One region of the Brucella sp. NBRC 12953 genome, then DNA from elsewhere that is predicted to be linked to it. Evidence: predicted binding sites of a transcription regulator. Region 1 holds the regulator's gene; each other region holds the start of a gene.

Region 1 (4,190 bases):
AGGAGTTTCCGCCAGCAACCAGCACGTAATGCATGTTGCGGTAAGGGAACTTCAAGCCAGCCGTGTGGAAGAACATCGAGTTCTTAAGTGAAGGATGACGCTTGCCCTTAAGAACAGCATCGGCTGTTGCCTGAACGTCAGGCATAGCCTTTGAATTCATCTTGCGTGTCAGAACGCCGGGCGCAAACTGGTTCTTCTGACCAACAACGCCGCAGATCGTATCCGGATAGCTACCCGAAGCGAGGCGGTTCATCACGACCGTACCAACGGCCATCAGACCATCGGGGCTTGAACGGTTGGATTCGAAGAACATCGCACGTTCGAGGCATTCGCGGTCTTTGGCGGTGTATGTGAAAGTCTTGACGCCATTGACTGTCTTGACGTGGCTAGCCGCCGCCGTCTTTTCGGTTTTGGTTTTGGTCGTGCCACTGGTCGTCGTGCAACCCGTCACCAAAAATGGCGCAACCAGCAGCCCGAGAATAGCGGGCAATTTCCATTTCGAAGCGCGCGTCAACGGCTCAGTCTCATAGTTAGGACCCTTAACTGATCCAACCTGGCCTCCGCCCCGCAAAAGGCGTTTGAAACCTGGCTGTGGTGCCACCGCATAAAACTATGCAGCAGATTTGAACTAACAGAGCAGCCTTTGCACATCCTTCTAAGATGCCCGGCGCTCCAGCCAAATAGAACGAAAATCATAAAATAAACGTTCTGCTGTCACTCATTGCATTCAAGGTTTTAGAATTTTTAGGCCAAAAAAAGGCGAATGGTCAAATTCCAAAAGTCACGACACCTCCAAAACAGAGGCAGATTGAACCCGAATCCAGAGCTTAATTTTCCCCACAAACCCCTTAAATTTATTAACAAATCCTTAACGTAATTTAGCAAATCTTATAAGTTATTGATTTAACGCGATTCAATTTGCTGAAATACAGGCCACATCACTGCCTTATTTCGCCGATGTTTCAAGATTTTACGCAAGCGTCTTTTTAAGCTTTTTCGATGCTGCTTTTGACCTCGATTTCGCCGGATCTTCAACTTTGTCACGATCATTGTAACATCGTGTGATACTGGCCGTTTTGGTACGTTGTGGATATTGAATTCCGAATCGGAAGGTCGGAACTGAGTCGCAACGTTCTTGCCCATTATGCAAAACGGCCCGTCGCATTTTCAGCAACGAGCCGCTTGTATAGGGTTCTGCAAATCGAGATTTGGTTATCCGAATGAGTATCCAGCACCGCGTACCGTGCGGATAGGATCAAGCGCGCGACCAACGTTGATCGCCTTGCGAAGACGTCCGACATGCACGTCAACTGTTCTATCATCGACATAAATGTCTGGCCCCCAGACGCCATCGAGTAGCTGACTACGCGAAAAGACACGGCCCGGTGACATCATGAAATATTCGAGCAGGCGGAATTCTGTCGGTCCGAGACGGACTTCCTTTTCCTTGCGATAGACGCGATGCTGCTGGCGGTCGAGAACAAGATCGCCGACTTTCAGCACATGCGACAGCACACTCGGATTGGCGCGACGGAGCATGGCTTTGACGCGAGCCAGCAATTCCGGTGTCGAAAAAGGTTTGACGACATAATCATCGGCACCCACGCTCAGGCCACGAACGCGTTCGCTTTCTTCACCGCGTGCGGTCAACATGATGATCGGCAGACGCTCTGTTTCCGGCCACTGGCGCAGACGGCGGCACAGCTCGATCCCGGAGACACCAGGGAGCATCCAGTCCAGAATAAGAAGATCCGGCACATTTTCACGAAGTGCGATTTCGGCTTCATCGCCGCGCAGCATCGCATCAACCTGATACCCCTCGGCTTCGAGGTTATAACGCAGGAGTACACTCAGGGCTTCTTCGTCTTCAACCACAGCAATCTTGGGTGCCTGTGACATCCAGTATTTCCTATCCAAAATTTAGAGCGCCTGTGATCCGACTAAATTGGATCATGCTCTAAGCACTTGTTTTTATCGCATATACTTCCCAAAATCGCTTCGCACTTTTTGGGATGCGCTTGAGGCAGCGGAAGATACAAGCCCCCGATCGACCGCGTGCCGTCGCGTTTTTCATATTCATGCAGGCATCTGGACCGCACGAATGCGGTGCCAGATATTCTTAGGATTTACGCGCCTCGTCCACGACGATACCGTGGCTCAGGTCTTCTTTTGGGCGCTCCGCAGGCATTTGCAGACCGGTCACGATGTAATAGACCGTCTCAGCAATGTTGGTTGCGTGATCGCCAATGCGCTCGATGTTCTTTGCGCAAAACAGAAGATGCGTGCAGGCGGAAATATTGCGCGGATCTTCCATCATGTAGGTCAACAACTCGCGGAACAGCGAAGTGTACATCGAGTCAATTTCGTCATCGCGGTCGCGAACGACGTTGATCTGCTGTACCGAGCGCGTTGCATAGGCATCGAGCACGTCCTTGAGCTGGGTGAGAGCCAGCTCAGCCAAGGTTTCAAGGCCGCGATAGAGCTTGACCGGCTGGCGAGATTCCGAAACTGCAGCAACGCGCTTGGCAATATTTTTGCCAAGATCGCCAACGCGCTCCAGATCGGCAGAGATGCGGATCGAGCCGATGATTTCACGCAGATCGACAGCCATTGGCTGGCGCTTGGCGATAATCATCACGGCCTTATCATCAATCTCGCGCTCACTTGCATCGAGGATGAGATCGTCGGAGATAACACGCTGGGCAAGTGCATTGTCGGCATTGACAATCGCTGCAACGGACTGCTCGACCATGCGCTCTGCATGACCGCCCATCTCGGCGATCTTATGCGTGAGGAACTGCAGTTCTTCGTCGTAAGCGCTAACAGTATGCTGAGACGCCATAATAGACCTCAATGTAAATTGCGGGGAAGCCAAACAGCTTTGTTTTCAAACCAGCCGCCGCTCCCGTTCCAATTAATTAGCCAAAGCGACCGGTGATGTAGTCCTGCGTGCGCTTTTCGGTCGGTGCCGTGAACATCACGTCCGTATCGCCCACTTCCACCAGATTGCCCAGATGGAACATGGCAGTACGCTGCGAAACGCGTGCGGCCTGCTGCATGGAGTGTGTAACGATGACGATGGTATAGTTCTGGCGCAGTTCGTCGATCAGCTCTTCAACCTTGGCGGTCGCGATCGGATCGAGTGCCGAGCAAGGCTCATCCATCAAGATCACTTCAGGGCTGACGGCAATAGCGCGCGCGATGCACAGACGCTGCTGCTGACCACCGGAAAGACCGGTGCCGGCATCATGCAGACGATCCTTGACCTCTTCAAAGAGGCTGGCCTTCTGCAAGCTGGTGACAACGATTTCTTCGAGATCGGTCTTGTTGCGGGCAAGGCCGTGAATACGTGGGCCATAGGCGACGTTTTCAAAGATCGACTTCGGAAACGGATTTGGCTTCTGGAACACCATGCCAACGCGAGCGCGCAATTCAACAACGTCGATCTTCGGATCGTATATGTCTTCGTTGTCGAGCGTGATCTTGCCCGCGATGCGGCAACCTTCGATGGTGTCGTTCATGCGGTTAAGCGAACGCAGGAAGGTAGACTTGCCGCAACCCGAAGGACCGATCAGCGCTGTGACCATCTTTTCCGGAACTTCCAGATCGACTTCGAACAGAGCCTGCTTCTCGCCATAAAACACGCAGACCTTGTCACCGCGCATCTTAACGGAGGGGGCGTTGGTGTTCATCTTTTCTCCTACGGCTTTTTCGAGAGATCGTTCAGTCATGAGATTCATCATTTCTCTCCCGTTTACCAGCGGCGCTCAAAGCGGCGGCGCAGAATAATTGCTGCAATATTCATTACTGCTAGGAACAGGAGCAGGACGATAATAGCGCCTGATGTCCGTTCTACAAAGGCACGCTCGGCTTCATTGGCCCACATGAAAATCTGCACAGGCAGAGCAGTTGCAGGGTCCATCGGGGTTGTCGGCATATTGGCAACGAAGGCCACCATACCGATCAGCAGCAGCGGTGCAGTTTCACCAAGAGCCTGAGCCAGACCGATAATCGTTCCGGTCAGAATACCAGGTGCCGCGAGCGGCAGCACATGATGGAAAACCATCTGCGTCTTCGAAGCACCTAGCCCCAAAGCCGCCGCACGGATCGATGGTGGTACAGCGCGAAGTGCCGAACGTGTTGCGATGATGATGGTTGGCAATGTCATCAATGTCAGCACCAGACCACCA
Region 2 (4,190 bases), on a different contig from region 1:
CAGAACAAAGAAATTGGCTTCAGCCTTGAGTGGCGGTGCCATGAACCCGCTGATTGCCGCTTCCTTGCCGGAAGCATTTTTAACCTGATCGGAAAACTCCAGACCCAGCACGCCAAAACTTTTATACAGATTGTCAAAGCCAAGCTGCTCTGCGGCTTGTACCCTGTTTGCAATGCACATCAAAGGCGCAGCTGCCAATGCACCAAGCATGAGTTGCCTGCGATTGAAATGCGGTCCTGTGCGCATCCTGTCCTCCTGAAGAGAAGTGGACAGGCGGAAAACCCGCCTGCCCTTAATCAAACGAAGATTACTCAGACTTTGCCTTGCCGAGCGCAAAGGTGTCAGCAAGCACACGGTAAACATCGCTCTGTTCCATATAGCCGCGCAGACCCTCGGAACCTGGACCCGTTGCCTGAAGAACAACGTCATCGACCGCGTGAACGCCGGTGTCATCTTCCTTAGGGATGTTGCCCTGAACGAAGACTGCGCCCGGAACATCCTTGTAAGCCTCATTGGCTACATATTCGCCCTTCTCGTTCTTAACGGCTGGAACGAAGGCGCCATCCATCTTTGGACGGAAGGTTTCGTAATGATCCGGGCCGTTATTGGCGGCGAGGAACAGACGACGCGAAACATCGATGCGATCCGGATAACCGTCGCCATTGGTGTCTTCGTAATTGGGGAATCCGGCGGCATCGTAAGTGCCAACCTTTTCGCGCATTTCATCGCCCGGCTTTTCATCATCGACTGTACCAATGATGGCAACGCCATGGGTATGATCACCGGTGACGATAATCATCGTGTCCGGGTTCTTTTCGGCAAATTCGCGGGCAACGCCAACGGCCCTGTCGAACTCGATGGTTTCGACCAGCGCGCGATCCCAATCAAGCGGATGGCTCATCTTATCAACCGATGCGCCTTCAACCATCAGGAAGAAGCCTTCCGGATTCTTGGAGAGCTTTTCGAGTGCCGTCTTGGTCATTTCCACCAGACCCGGCTGGTTCGGGAACTTGTCAACCGTGCCTTTCTTGAGGAACTCACGATCAAGCGTCACATCGAGGTTGCCGGTGTGGAAAAGACCGAGCAGCTTGTCCTGATTGGACTCACCCGATGCAGCAAGCTCGTCCTTGCTGGTGACCAGCGCATATCCGGCATCCTTGAACAGCTGAATATAATCCTTGTCGTCCTTGCGCTTGGAACCCGGAACGTCTTTGGCGAGGAAGTAAGCAGAACCGCCGCCAAGAATAACGTCAGGCTTCACATCATACATCATGCCGACAATATCAGCCTTGTCGGAACGCTTGCGCGTATGTGCGACCAGCGCGGCTGGTGTCGCGTCCTGAAGTTCGGATGTCGAAACAATGCCGATGGACTTCTTGGTTTCACGACGCATTGCTTCTGCAATGGTTTCAACCTTCGGGTCGTCCTGGCTGTCGGGTGTACGATCGGCATAAACGCCAAGTGCATTCACGCGTGACTTATGGCCCGTCATGTAAGCCGACATGGTGTTGGCACTGTCGGTCGCAATCGAATGGGTCGACGACGTGCCGATGAAAGCAACAGGTGGAATATCATCCATGTTGAGGCGGCCATTGGCCTTACCCTCAGTCATGCCCTTCGACATGATGCGCGCGCCGGTGCGGTGCGCGACCGAAAGACCGTCAGCGATCAGGAAGATGATGTTCTTGGCTTTGGCTTCATTGCCGGTCGCATAGACATCCCAATTGACCGACTTGGTTTCGTCGCCAGCAGAAACTTCGACCTTGTAATCGCCAGCCTTGCCGATTTTCAGTCCGCGCAGAATAAGAGCAGAGCCCAGAACCTTGTCTTCTGCGCCCTTTTCTTCAGCGGTAAACTCGGCTTTGCTGCCAAATACAGCTTCATAATCCTGGCCATTGATGGTGACTTTCACGTCCTCTGGCTTAACGACCTTATCGAACTCAACCTTGAAATCGAATGGCGAATTGACAAGGATTGTCGCTCTGTCAATCGGATAGACGGTTGCAGCACCAGCCGCAGTCGTCAGCATGGTTGCTGAGGCGAGAGCAAGAAGCAGTTTGCGCATATCAGAAATCCCCACTGTGTAATGCGTGTGAGGGTCAGATAAGAAAGCTAGATGACACTGGTATAACAGTTTGCCGATTAATTGGTAAAACTTGCTTTGCCGGCTATTGAGAGGGCAACTCCCCTTTTGAACAAAGAGCTTGCAACTCACAAGAACAACTTTTTTGATCCATCTCATTGTTTATAAATAATAATTTTCAAAATATCTGGTATTCATGCAGGTGTAAAAAACTTGGGCTAATTGTCTGCGGATCAATCAGACAGGTGACATATGATACGCAAAACGCTCTCGATCATTCCATTGACCGCACTTCTGCTCAGCACAGCCCTGCCTGTCTTTGCGCAAGACAAAGTGCCCGCTTTGGTCGGCGAGTTTGTTCTGCCTACCGGCCTGAAACTCAATGGCGTTGAGTTTGGCGGCATTTCCGGCCTTGATTGCGATCCGGCCCAAAATGTCTATTATGCGATTTCCGATGACCGTTCAGAGAAGGCACCTGCCCGTTTCTACAAGCTTAAACTCGATATCGACGCATCCGGCATTCACGGATTGGATATTCTGGAAACCAACACCCTGCTTGATGCCGAGGGAAAGCCTTTTGCAATCAAGGATGTCGATGCGGAAAGCATTCGCTTCAACCCTGAAAGCCAGACGCTTTACTGGTCCAGCGAAGGCGACCGCAAAGGCAAGCCTTCTGTTCGTGAAATGAAGCTCGATGGAAGCTTTGTTCGTGAGTTCAAACTGCCGGAAGCCTATTTGCCAGATGAGAATAAAACGCGTGGCACGCGAAACAACCTGGCTTTTGAAAGTCTCACCATCACAGCCGACGGCAAGACGCTGCTTGCAGGCACTGAAAATGCTCTGGCTCAGGATGGTGAGATTGCCACGCTTGATAAAGGCAGTAAGCCGCGCATCATCTCCTTCGATATCGCATCGGGCGAAGCAACCGCCGAGCATGTCTATGAAACTGATCCGGTTTTCGCAAAGGCAACGCTGCCGCCTTTCTGGAACGACAATGGATTAAGCGAGTTCATGACGGATGGGCCGAATCTTCTCACTGTGGAGCGAAGCTACGCTCACGGTGTGGGCAACCGCATCAGCATTTATCGCGCATCCTTCGAAGGTGCGACTGATGTGAACGGCAAATCATCGCTTGAGGGGATCGCAGCCACACCGTTGAAGAAAGAACTCTTACTGCGTCTTGATGAGGGAACGTTCGGGCTCGATATCGACAATATCGAATCCATCACATGGGGTCCGGAAATCGATGGTGCGAAAACGCTGGTGATCGCGTGCGACAATAATTTCAATGCCGACCAGTTTACCCAGTTCGTCGTCATCAAGCTTCCATAGTAGCTGTCATCAAACCTTAATCGTGATGATAATCACCCGTCACAGGGCCCCTTTAAGGACCATTGCGTTTGTTTTCGCAATTTAGGGGTCCCTTATGCGCCTTGGTTATCTTCTCGCTTCCATTGCCACGATTGCTATGACGTCTTCGGCCATGGCTGAAGAGACATTCACCGCTAAACTGGCAGGTCACGCCTATCTGCCAGCTCTGACGCTGATAACACCGCCTGCCGATGCACCCCGCGACGCCTGGGTTTCCGGCAAGTTCACCGGCAAGGCACGCAATGACAAGCCAATGAGCGTCATGGGCGATGTCGGCAAGGCCTATGGCAGCCACACCACTGGCATCTCGCTTCCCTTCATCGGCCAGCCGGTACAGGGCATGTCAGGTTTCGCGATGAGCCGCGCAGCCGATGGCAGCATTTTCACACTGACCGACAACGGTTTTGGCACCAAGGCCAACAGCCCGGATGCATTGCTGTTCTTCCACCGCATGAAGCCTGATTTTGAAACCGGCAAGGTTGAGCGCGTGGAATCGGTATTTCTGCGCGATCCCGACAAGAAAGTGCCGTTCCGCATCGCTTATGAAGGCACCGATGGCCGTTACCTGACCGGTGCGGATTTTGACCCGGAAAGCATTCAGTATCTCAATGACGAAATCTGGATTGGTGATGAGTTTGGCCCTTACATCATTCGCGCTGGTCTCGATGGCCGCGTGAAAGCCGTCTATCCAACCATGCTCGATGGTAAGCAGCTGACAGGACCGGATACACCGGGC
Region 3 (4,190 bases), on a different contig from region 1:
CCAGTGTCTCTACGCGACGGTCGAGATTGCGCGGCATCATATCGGCAGAACCGATATAGACGATTGCCTTGTCTGAAGGCAGATCATGCCCGTTTCCGAAGCAGAAAATGCGGCTATGCTCGAGAAAACGCCCAACAATCGACTTTGCGCGAATGTTGTCTGAGAGGCCAGGAACACCCGGTCTCAGACAGCAGATGCCACGCACGACGAGGTCCACATGCACGCCCGCCTGACCGGCCTTGTAAAGCGCGTCAATAATCTGTGGATCAACGAGCGAGTTCATCTTCATCCAGATGGCTGCAGGCTTATGAGCCTTCGCATTGGTGATCTCGTCATCAATATGCTTCAAGATTCGCGTGCGCAAGGTAAGCGGTGAAATCCCGATCTTCATTTCTTCAGCAGGCTGCGCATAGCCGGTGATGAAGTTGAAGATATGCGCCACATCGCGTGCGATATCGGCATCGGAAGTGAAGAATGAAAGGTCGGTGTAAATACGCGCTGTGATCGGGTGGTAGTTGCCAGTGCCAAGGTGAACATAGGAACGCAGCTTCTGGTCTTCACGGCGAACAACCAGCGACATCTTTGCGTGCGTCTTCAATTCGATAAAGCCGAAGACCACCTGAACGCCTGCGCGCTCCAGATCGCGGGCCCAGCGAATATTGGCTTCTTCGTCGAAGCGAGCCTTCAGCTCAACAAGGGCTGTGACCGACTTGCCAGCTTCTGCCGCATCGACGAGCGCACGCACGATCGGGCTGTCATTGGAGGTACGGTAAAGCGTCTGCTTGATTGCCAACACATCCGGATCAGCTGCGGCCTGACGCAGAAACTGCACCACCACATCAAATGATTCATATGGATGGTGGACCACAATGTCCTTTTCACGAATCGCGGCAAAGCAATCGCCGCCGTGCTCGCGAATGCGCTCAGGGAAACGCGGATTGTAAGACACAAATTTCAGGTCATCGCGCGGGATCGAAACGACTTCCGAAATCATGTTGAGCGCCAGAAGACCTTCGAGAACGCTTATGCGGTTTTCCGAGACACCCAGTTCGGTAGCAACGAAAACACGCAGCGCTTCGGGGATTTCAGCATCAAATTCGATGCGGATCACCTGACCGCGGCGACGACGCTTCAGAGCTGTTTCAAAAAGGCGGACCAGATCTTCCGCTTCTTCTTCGACCTCGATATCGCTGTCGCGAATGATGCGGAATGTACCGGCACCGCGCACCTCATAGCCCGGGAACAGACGACCGATAAACAGGCTGACTGCATCTTCAATGGTGATAAAACGGAACGCGTTCTGCTGCTCGGTCGGCAACTGGATGAAGCGCTTCAGGGCGACCGGAATGCGCAACAGCGCCGTCATCGGATGACCATCAAGACGACGCGCAAGCTGCAGCGCAATCGAGAAGCCTAGATTCGGAATAAACGGGAACGGGTGCGCAGGATCGATTGAAAGCGGCGTCAGAACCGGGAAAATTGTTTCCAGGAAGTGACCTTCCAGCCAATCTTTTTCGGTCTTCGACAAGGTCGATGCGCGTACGATCTCGATATTCTCTTTTTCAAGTTCTTCGCGCAGCGTACGCAGACGTTCCTGCTGGCCTTCCTGCAGGCGGCCCACTTCTTCCAGAACGAAATCAAGCTGCTCCTGCGGCGTGCGACCGTCGGCGCTGCGCATGGCAACACCTGCACGCACCTGTGCAGCAAGCCCTGCAATACGCACCATGAAAAATTCATCGAGGTTGGCTGCCGAAATCGACAGGAAGCGCAGACGCTCCAGCAGTGGCTGACGCGTATTGCCTGCTTCTTCGAGAACACGACGGTTAAACTGAAGCCAGGAAAACTCGCGATTGACGAAGCGTTCAGGGCTTTGCATCAGCTCTGCTGTCTTGTCAGTGTTCAAAGCTTCGTGAGCGTTTTGAACTTTGCTGGCATTCGGGGTTGCAGAATGGTCATTTGCCGCCTGATCTGCCACATGTGCGGTCAAATCGGCGGCCTGGGTTGCCACAACGCTGTTTTCGTTCATTTTTCCTGTCCCGGTTACTACCGGCAAATCCCGGCGCGACGATAAGCCTATGGCTGTCATATGACAGTTTGATAGCAAACCGCTTGAAATGTCCCCAGAATTGATGAAAACGCTTCCAGAAACAAGCCGTTCGCGGTAAACGCTTGAAAAATAGCCATCCCAATTTGAATGCCGCGATCCAAAAGCTCCGGAGCCTATTATGTCCGATCACATCATCCCACACTTCCAGAATGACGCTGGACACAATTCCATTGAAATCGGCGTGAAGGAATTCATGTGCGTCGGCGCAAACCCGCCTTTCGATCATCCACATGTCTTCCTCGACATGGGTGACGAAAGCGAAGTGGTTTGCCCATATTGCTCGACGCTCTATCGTTACAATCCGCAGCTTCACGCTGACGAGACTGTTCCTGCAGGCTGCGTTTACGAAGCACCTGCAGACAAAGCTGCCTGAACATAAATGGCGGTATTCGTGCCGCTGATATTATGAGCAGCTTGGTCAACGGACGCATATTGATTGCAGGGGCCGGTGTTGCCGGTCTCAGTGCAGCACTTGAATGTGCGGCACGCGGATGGACTGTCCAGCTGTTTGAAAAAGCGCAAGCCCTGTCGGAAGTCGGCGCGGGCTTGCAGCTGGCTCCCAATGCGATGCGCCACCTCCAGCGCCTTGGCGTGGCCGACTGCCTTTCCTCCCAAGCCGTTACGCCAGAAGCGCTTTATCTCATGGATGGGCGCAAGGCTCGCCCCCTGCTCGCCATGCAACTTGGCGACAAGGCATTCAAACGTTGGCATCATCCCTATGTCGTTTGCCATCGCGCTGATTTGCAAACAGCCCTGTTAGATGCCTGCCACGACAATCCAAATATCGAGATTAATCTCGGTGCTGAGATTATTGGCCATAAGGCAGATCAAAACGGCATCACCGCAACGGTTAGACGTGGCGGAGCAGATCAAGATATTGCTGCCAGCTATCTCATTGCCTGCGATGGCGTCTGGTCTGCACAACGCACCAAAGCGGGATATGAAAAGGCGCGTTTCAGCGGCCATATCGCGTGGCGTACAACACTTGCAGCGGATGCCCTGCCCGCAAGCTTCAAGGCAGCAATCCCAGAACAGAAATCCGTTTCTGCATGGCTTGGCAAGAAGGCGCATTTTATCGCCTATCCGGTAAAGGGCGGTGATTTCTTCAATTTCGTCGCCATTACGACGGGCGATAACCCCGGTGAGGTCTGGTCTAAGACGGGTGACAATGCGCGGCTGCAGTCAATCTATGCCGATTGGAGCGACCCGGTACGTGAAGTGCTGACTCTAGCCACCGAGTGGACCTACTGGCCGCTTTTTGAAATGGCCGATGCTCAGTTTGTCGGCCCGGACAGAACGATATTTCTCGGTGACGCCTCTCACGCTGTCACACCCTTTGCAGCGCAAGGGGCTGCCATGGCAATTGAAGATGCGGCAGCACTTGCCGAAGCATTGGATGACCAAGAGCCACAATCAGCGCTGAAGCGATTTGATTCTGTTCGCAAAGAACGGATTGCAGCAGTTGCCAAACGCGGCCAGCTAAACCGCTTTGCCTATCACGCGACAGGTGTGTTTGCGCTTGGACGCAACATGCTCTTTGCCATGCGCAGCCCAGATACTTTCCTGAAAGATCTGGACTGGCTTTATGGCTATGATGCGGTTGCAGCGGTAAGAAGTTAGCCTGCGTCGCGCGCGGCTTCCAGCGCGGCAATATCAATCTTGACCATCGTCATCATGGCATTTGCCACGCGCTGCCTGACCTCTGGCTCGCCGTTCTGTAGAATCTCGAGCAGGAACTCCGGCACAATCTGCCAAGCAAACCCATATTTGTCGGTCAGCCAGCTGCATTCCATCGCAGAGCCACCTTCCAGCAACCGGTTCCAGAACGCATCAAGCTCTGCCTGATCCTTGCATTTCAGAATAAGCGATGTTGCCGGGTTGAACTTGAATTGTGGACCACCGTTCAAGGCAGTCATCGCCTGTCCGTCCAGTGTAAAGTTTGCAGTGACGACATCGGTGCCGCCGGATTGGTGACCGTGCTGGAAGCGAATGAAGCCATCCAGAGAGGCTGGTTTTCCCAATTCCTTGAAGAGCGATACGTAATAATTGGCCGCCTCTTCAGCCTCGTTATCGAACCAGAGGC
Region 4 (4,190 bases), 140 kb from region 1:
CTGACTTCAACCAGTACGGCACGCGTCGTGGCAACCATGAAGTGATGATGCGCGGCACCTTCGCCAATATCCGTATTCGTAACCACATGCTGGGCGAAAACGGTCGTGAAGGCGGCTACACCATCCATTACCCGTCGAAGGAAGAAACCTCGATCTACGACGCGGCAATGGAGTATAAGGCAGAAGGTGTTCCACTCGTCGTCTTCGCAGGCGTCGAATATGGCAATGGCTCGTCGCGTGACTGGGCTGCAAAGGGCACCAACCTGCTTGGCGTCAAGGCCGTGATTGCGCAGTCGTTTGAGCGTATTCACCGCTCCAACCTCGTTGGCATGGGCATTGTGCCTTTCGTCTTCGAGGAAGGCACAAGCTGGCAGACGCTCGGTCTGAAGGGCGATGAAATCGTCTCCATCGAAGGCCTTGCCGATGTACGCCCGCGCCAGAAGGTTGAAGCTTCCATCACCTATGCCGATGGCACGGTGAAGAAGGTTCCGCTCATCTGCCGTATCGATACGCTGGACGAGCTCGACTACATGAAGAATGGTGGCATTCTGCAGACCGTTCTGCGCGATCTCGCTGCTTAATCAGCGAAATCGTCGAAATAAAAAGCCGCCGGAGCAATTCGGCGGCTTTTCCATAGATTGTGACAGTGAGATAAAAGAAACACATTGCCTGCAAATCTCACTGCAACGTGAATTCCTATTGATCGTCGTAATTCCTACATAATAGATGTCAGCGTCAATTATTGCAGGATGAACCCAAAGTGACCTTCCATTCGCCCTTCCAAGGGACAAATACATGGCTTTCCGGTGAATACGTTCCCGGCTTGCGCGGTGTTTGTGCCGCGCTGGGTTTGGCCTTCACCGGGTGTCTATCCATGCATGGGGTGGCAAAGGCCCAAGATAGCAGCACGCGAACTTCGGTTCTTGAGCTTTATACCAGTCAGGGCTGTAAATCCTGCCCACAGGCTGACAAGAATTTGGCGAAATACGCCGATGATGCGAACGTGCTCGCACTGTCATTCCACGTCAATTACTGGGATTATATGGGCTGGCGCGATACGCTAGCTTCTCAGGACAATACAGATCGCCAGAATGCCTATCGCAATTCGTTCAATGCGAAGATGGTCTACACGCCTCAAGCGATCGTAAATGGCGCATCGGAAATGAATGGCGGCGATGCCGAGGTTGTTAAGCAGCATATTGCGGCCAGCAAGCTCAATGTTCCTGTTAGTATCAAGAAGCTTGATGACGGTCGTCTGTCTATAGAGATAGCGGCAGGCAAAAAGCCTGCAAAGCCCGTTCATGTGGTAATGTTTTACCTGCGCGATTCAGTGACAATCCCGATTGATAAGGGTGAGAACGCCGGGCAGTCAGTCACCTATCGCAACACCGTGACTGACATCAATACAATCGGCATGTGGGATGGCAAAGCTCTGAAGATTGAGCTGCCTGCCTCAGAACTCACGCGCAAAGACGTGACCGGCTGTGCGGTCGTACTGCAGGAAAGCAAAAGCGACAATGCTCTTGGCCAGATTCACGGTGCAGCTATTTTCAAACAGGAAGATCGGCTAGGTCTCTAGACTTCCTAGGCAGACACAATCCATGCTTGGTGAATACGTAAAATCTTTGATTTTTAGGAAGCGTTGCATCTGTCTGAGTGGCTAACGCGCAGTGCGCCCTTTTGGACGCACAAAGGTCGCTCTAACACTTTATATTTATGGTAATCTTTTACCTTAAACTGGTTCAAGTTTAAGGAATTACGCTGTAGGCCAGTAAAGGTTGGTTCGGTTCGGGCAGTCCTTTGGGCGGGGGGCTTGGGGTCGGACATACCCGAACCGAACCGTCTCAGGCAACGTGTAGATGCTGACGTTATAATCAGGCCGGAATGCGAAGTTGACAAGGCCAAAATGTGGCTAACAATCACCATTGAGAACAAGCATTCTCTTTTCGTGATCAACTAATATACAATAAATTGGGACCTATTTTTATAGGATAAGCTTGGCAGAAGCTGCCATAGAAGCTTCATGGTCTTGCAATCATTTTACAAAAGCATCACCTTACTGTCATGAGCTGATTTGATCGGTGTTCCCGCGTTTCCTTTACAATCAATGTCGGCGACGAAAGGAAGGACATGGATAGACCAAGCGCTGCGAACGAGGATGCGTCCTCTCATTCGCTTTCCCATCCTTCGGCATCGCCCAAGGTTGTACCTCTAGGGCAGATAAAACCGCCTGCTCCGACCGTCAGCTTCGACCGACACGAGCTTGGCAAAATCCTCAATATTTATGGCCGCATGGTCGCGACAGGTGCATGGCGCGATTATGCGATTGACCATCTCGCAGACAGAGCGGTGTTCTCTATTTTCCGCCGTGCGAGCGAGGTCCCGCTTTTCCGCGTCGAGAAAAATCCAAAGCTTGCCCAGAAGCAGGGTGCCTATTCTGTGATATCTGCAAGCGGTCTCATTATGAAACGCGGACACGAGCTTGAACGTGTGCTCCGCGTTTTCGATAAGAGCCTGAAGCTGGTTGATAATTAAGCCAGCGGCATCTCGCCAGGGTCAACAGTGCAGCCTCCATTGAGCGACAGCTGCATGAGGACCGTATCAAGCCAGCGCCCATGCTTGAAGCCTGAGCCCTGGATTCGTCCGCAATGGATAAATCCCAAGCTCTCATGCAGCTTCACAGAGCCGATATTGTGCTCACCATCACCAACCACCGCCAGCAACTGCCTGAAGCCTAATGCTGTCGCACGCTGGATGAGTTCGCCAAGCAGAAGCTTGCCGACGCCCTTCCCCTTGGCATCGGGTGCGATATAGATCGAATCTTCCGCAAGCCAGCGATAGGCCGGGCGGGTGCGGAAATAGCTGATATAGGCATAGCCCAAGACCAGTCCATTTTCTTCCGCAACAAGAATTGGAAAGCCCTGCTCGACAAAGATGTCGAAGCGCCGTGCCATTTCCTCAATGGTGGGCGGCTCGATCTCGTAAGAACCGGAACCGTTCAGCACAGCTTCCGTGTAGATCATCGTGATGGCTTCAATATCAGTGGGCTTGAAATCGCGGATATGGGGCATGTTGGAGGCCAAGACTCAGTTAAAATTGCCCGTCCAGCATGACTCCGGGCTGCCCGCTTGAAAAGCAAAAAGGGCAGCGTTGCCGCTGCCCTCACGTATTCTTCGTTTAGTATCTTCTCAGCAGGTCTTTATCCCAAAACTGGTTCCCACTTTTGGGAGACATGCTCTTAGTCACGGTTGCCCACGAACTGAAGCAGGAACATGAACATGTTGATGAAGTCGAGGTACAGACGCAGCGCGCCCATAACAACCTTACGGCCCTGCGAATCCGCAGAATCACCTTCAAAGTACATTTCCTTGATCGACTGCGTGTCATAAGCGGTCAAACCTGCGAAGATCAGAACGCCGATCACCGAGATTGCAAACTGCAGCGCGGTGGAGCCGAGGAAGATGTTAACGACCGAAGCGATGATCAGGCCGAACAGACCCATCATCAGGAACGAGCCCATTGCGGACAGGTCGCGCTTGGTCGTGTAACCATAGAGCGACAATGCGCCGAACGAAGCAGCCGTTACGAAGAAGGTGCGAACGATGCTCTGGCCGGTAAAGACCAGGAAGACCGACGACAGCGACAGACCGACGAGAGCTGCATAGCCCCAGAACACGGCGTTAGCAGTCGAAACCGACAGACGCTCGATGCGGAAGCTCAGGAAGAATACAGCTGCGAGCGGAGCGAGCATAACCACCCAGCGCAGCGGCGATGTATAAAGTGCTGCACCAAGTGAGGTGAGCATTTTGCCGTTTGCAAGCTGTGCAACAGCTGCCGACGGATCGGTTGTGGTTGCCAGCGATGAGACAGCCAAAGCAGCAAGGCCTGTAACAACCAGACCAATTGCCATCATGTTGTAGACGCCGAGCATATAGCTGCGGAGGCCCTGATCGATGTCAGCACCAACGCGAGCGCCACCTACCGGCCTCTGCTGTGCCTGAATATTGCGAAAGTCAGCCATGACTTAAATCCTTTTGCGTTGTCCCGTCCGGTGTCGGGGTCAGGCTCATTTCGAGCCGCTCCCAGGCGCCGCTGGCGGGACCCCAGCATGCCTGCGTTTTATTATGGGGATTTTAGCGTTCTCACACAAGTACCAGCTGTAAAAAATCGTGATAAACGACTTGAAAACT

What was found. Region 1 encodes PhoB, which activates phosphate uptake and scavenging genes when phosphate is short. Its sites were predicted from a motif close to TGTCATNNANCTGTCAT; they were not measured.
Region 2: a site for PhoB is predicted at 2,106-2,122, ahead of ABWV94_RS08905 (alkaline phosphatase). Genes of this name have one in related genera too.
Region 3: a site for PhoB is predicted at 2,076-2,092, ahead of ABWV94_RS01530 (RNA degradosome polyphosphate kinase). Genes of this name have one in related genera too.
Region 4: a site for PhoB is predicted at 2,009-2,025, ahead of ABWV94_RS05460 (DUF2794 domain-containing protein). Genes of this name have one in related genera too.

What each region holds. Positions count from the first base shown of each region.
Region 1 is NZ_BAABSV010000002.1:471,776-475,965, forward strand. It holds gene ABWV94_RS06120 (cell wall hydrolase) at 1-514, opposite strand, end outside; gene phoB (phosphate regulon transcriptional regulator PhoB) at 1,213-1,899, opposite strand; gene phoU (phosphate signaling complex protein PhoU) at 2,120-2,842, opposite strand; gene pstB (phosphate ABC transporter ATP-binding protein PstB) at 2,919-3,692, opposite strand; gene pstA (phosphate ABC transporter permease PstA) at 3,755-4,190, opposite strand, start outside.
Region 2 is NZ_BAABSV010000003.1:295,094-299,283, forward strand. It holds gene ABWV94_RS08900 (hypothetical protein) at 1-246, opposite strand, end outside; gene ABWV94_RS08905 (alkaline phosphatase) at 308-2,065, opposite strand; gene ABWV94_RS08910 (esterase-like activity of phytase family protein) at 2,336-3,415, shown strand; gene ABWV94_RS08915 (esterase-like activity of phytase family protein) at 3,510-4,190, shown strand, end outside.
Region 3 is NZ_BAABSV010000001.1:297,523-301,712, reverse strand. It holds gene ABWV94_RS01530 (RNA degradosome polyphosphate kinase) at 1-1,975, opposite strand, end outside; gene ABWV94_RS01525 (zinc-finger domain-containing protein) at 2,226-2,480, shown strand; gene ABWV94_RS01520 (FAD-binding protein) at 2,522-3,727, shown strand; gene ABWV94_RS01515 (VOC family protein) at 3,724-4,190, opposite strand, start outside.
Region 4 is NZ_BAABSV010000002.1:332,939-337,128, forward strand. It holds gene acnA (aconitate hydratase AcnA) at 1-581, shown strand, start outside; gene ABWV94_RS05455 (DUF1223 domain-containing protein) at 845-1,579, shown strand; gene ABWV94_RS05460 (DUF2794 domain-containing protein) at 2,131-2,535, shown strand; gene ABWV94_RS05465 (GNAT family N-acetyltransferase) at 2,532-3,071, opposite strand; gene ABWV94_RS05470 (Bax inhibitor-1/YccA family protein) at 3,239-4,021, opposite strand.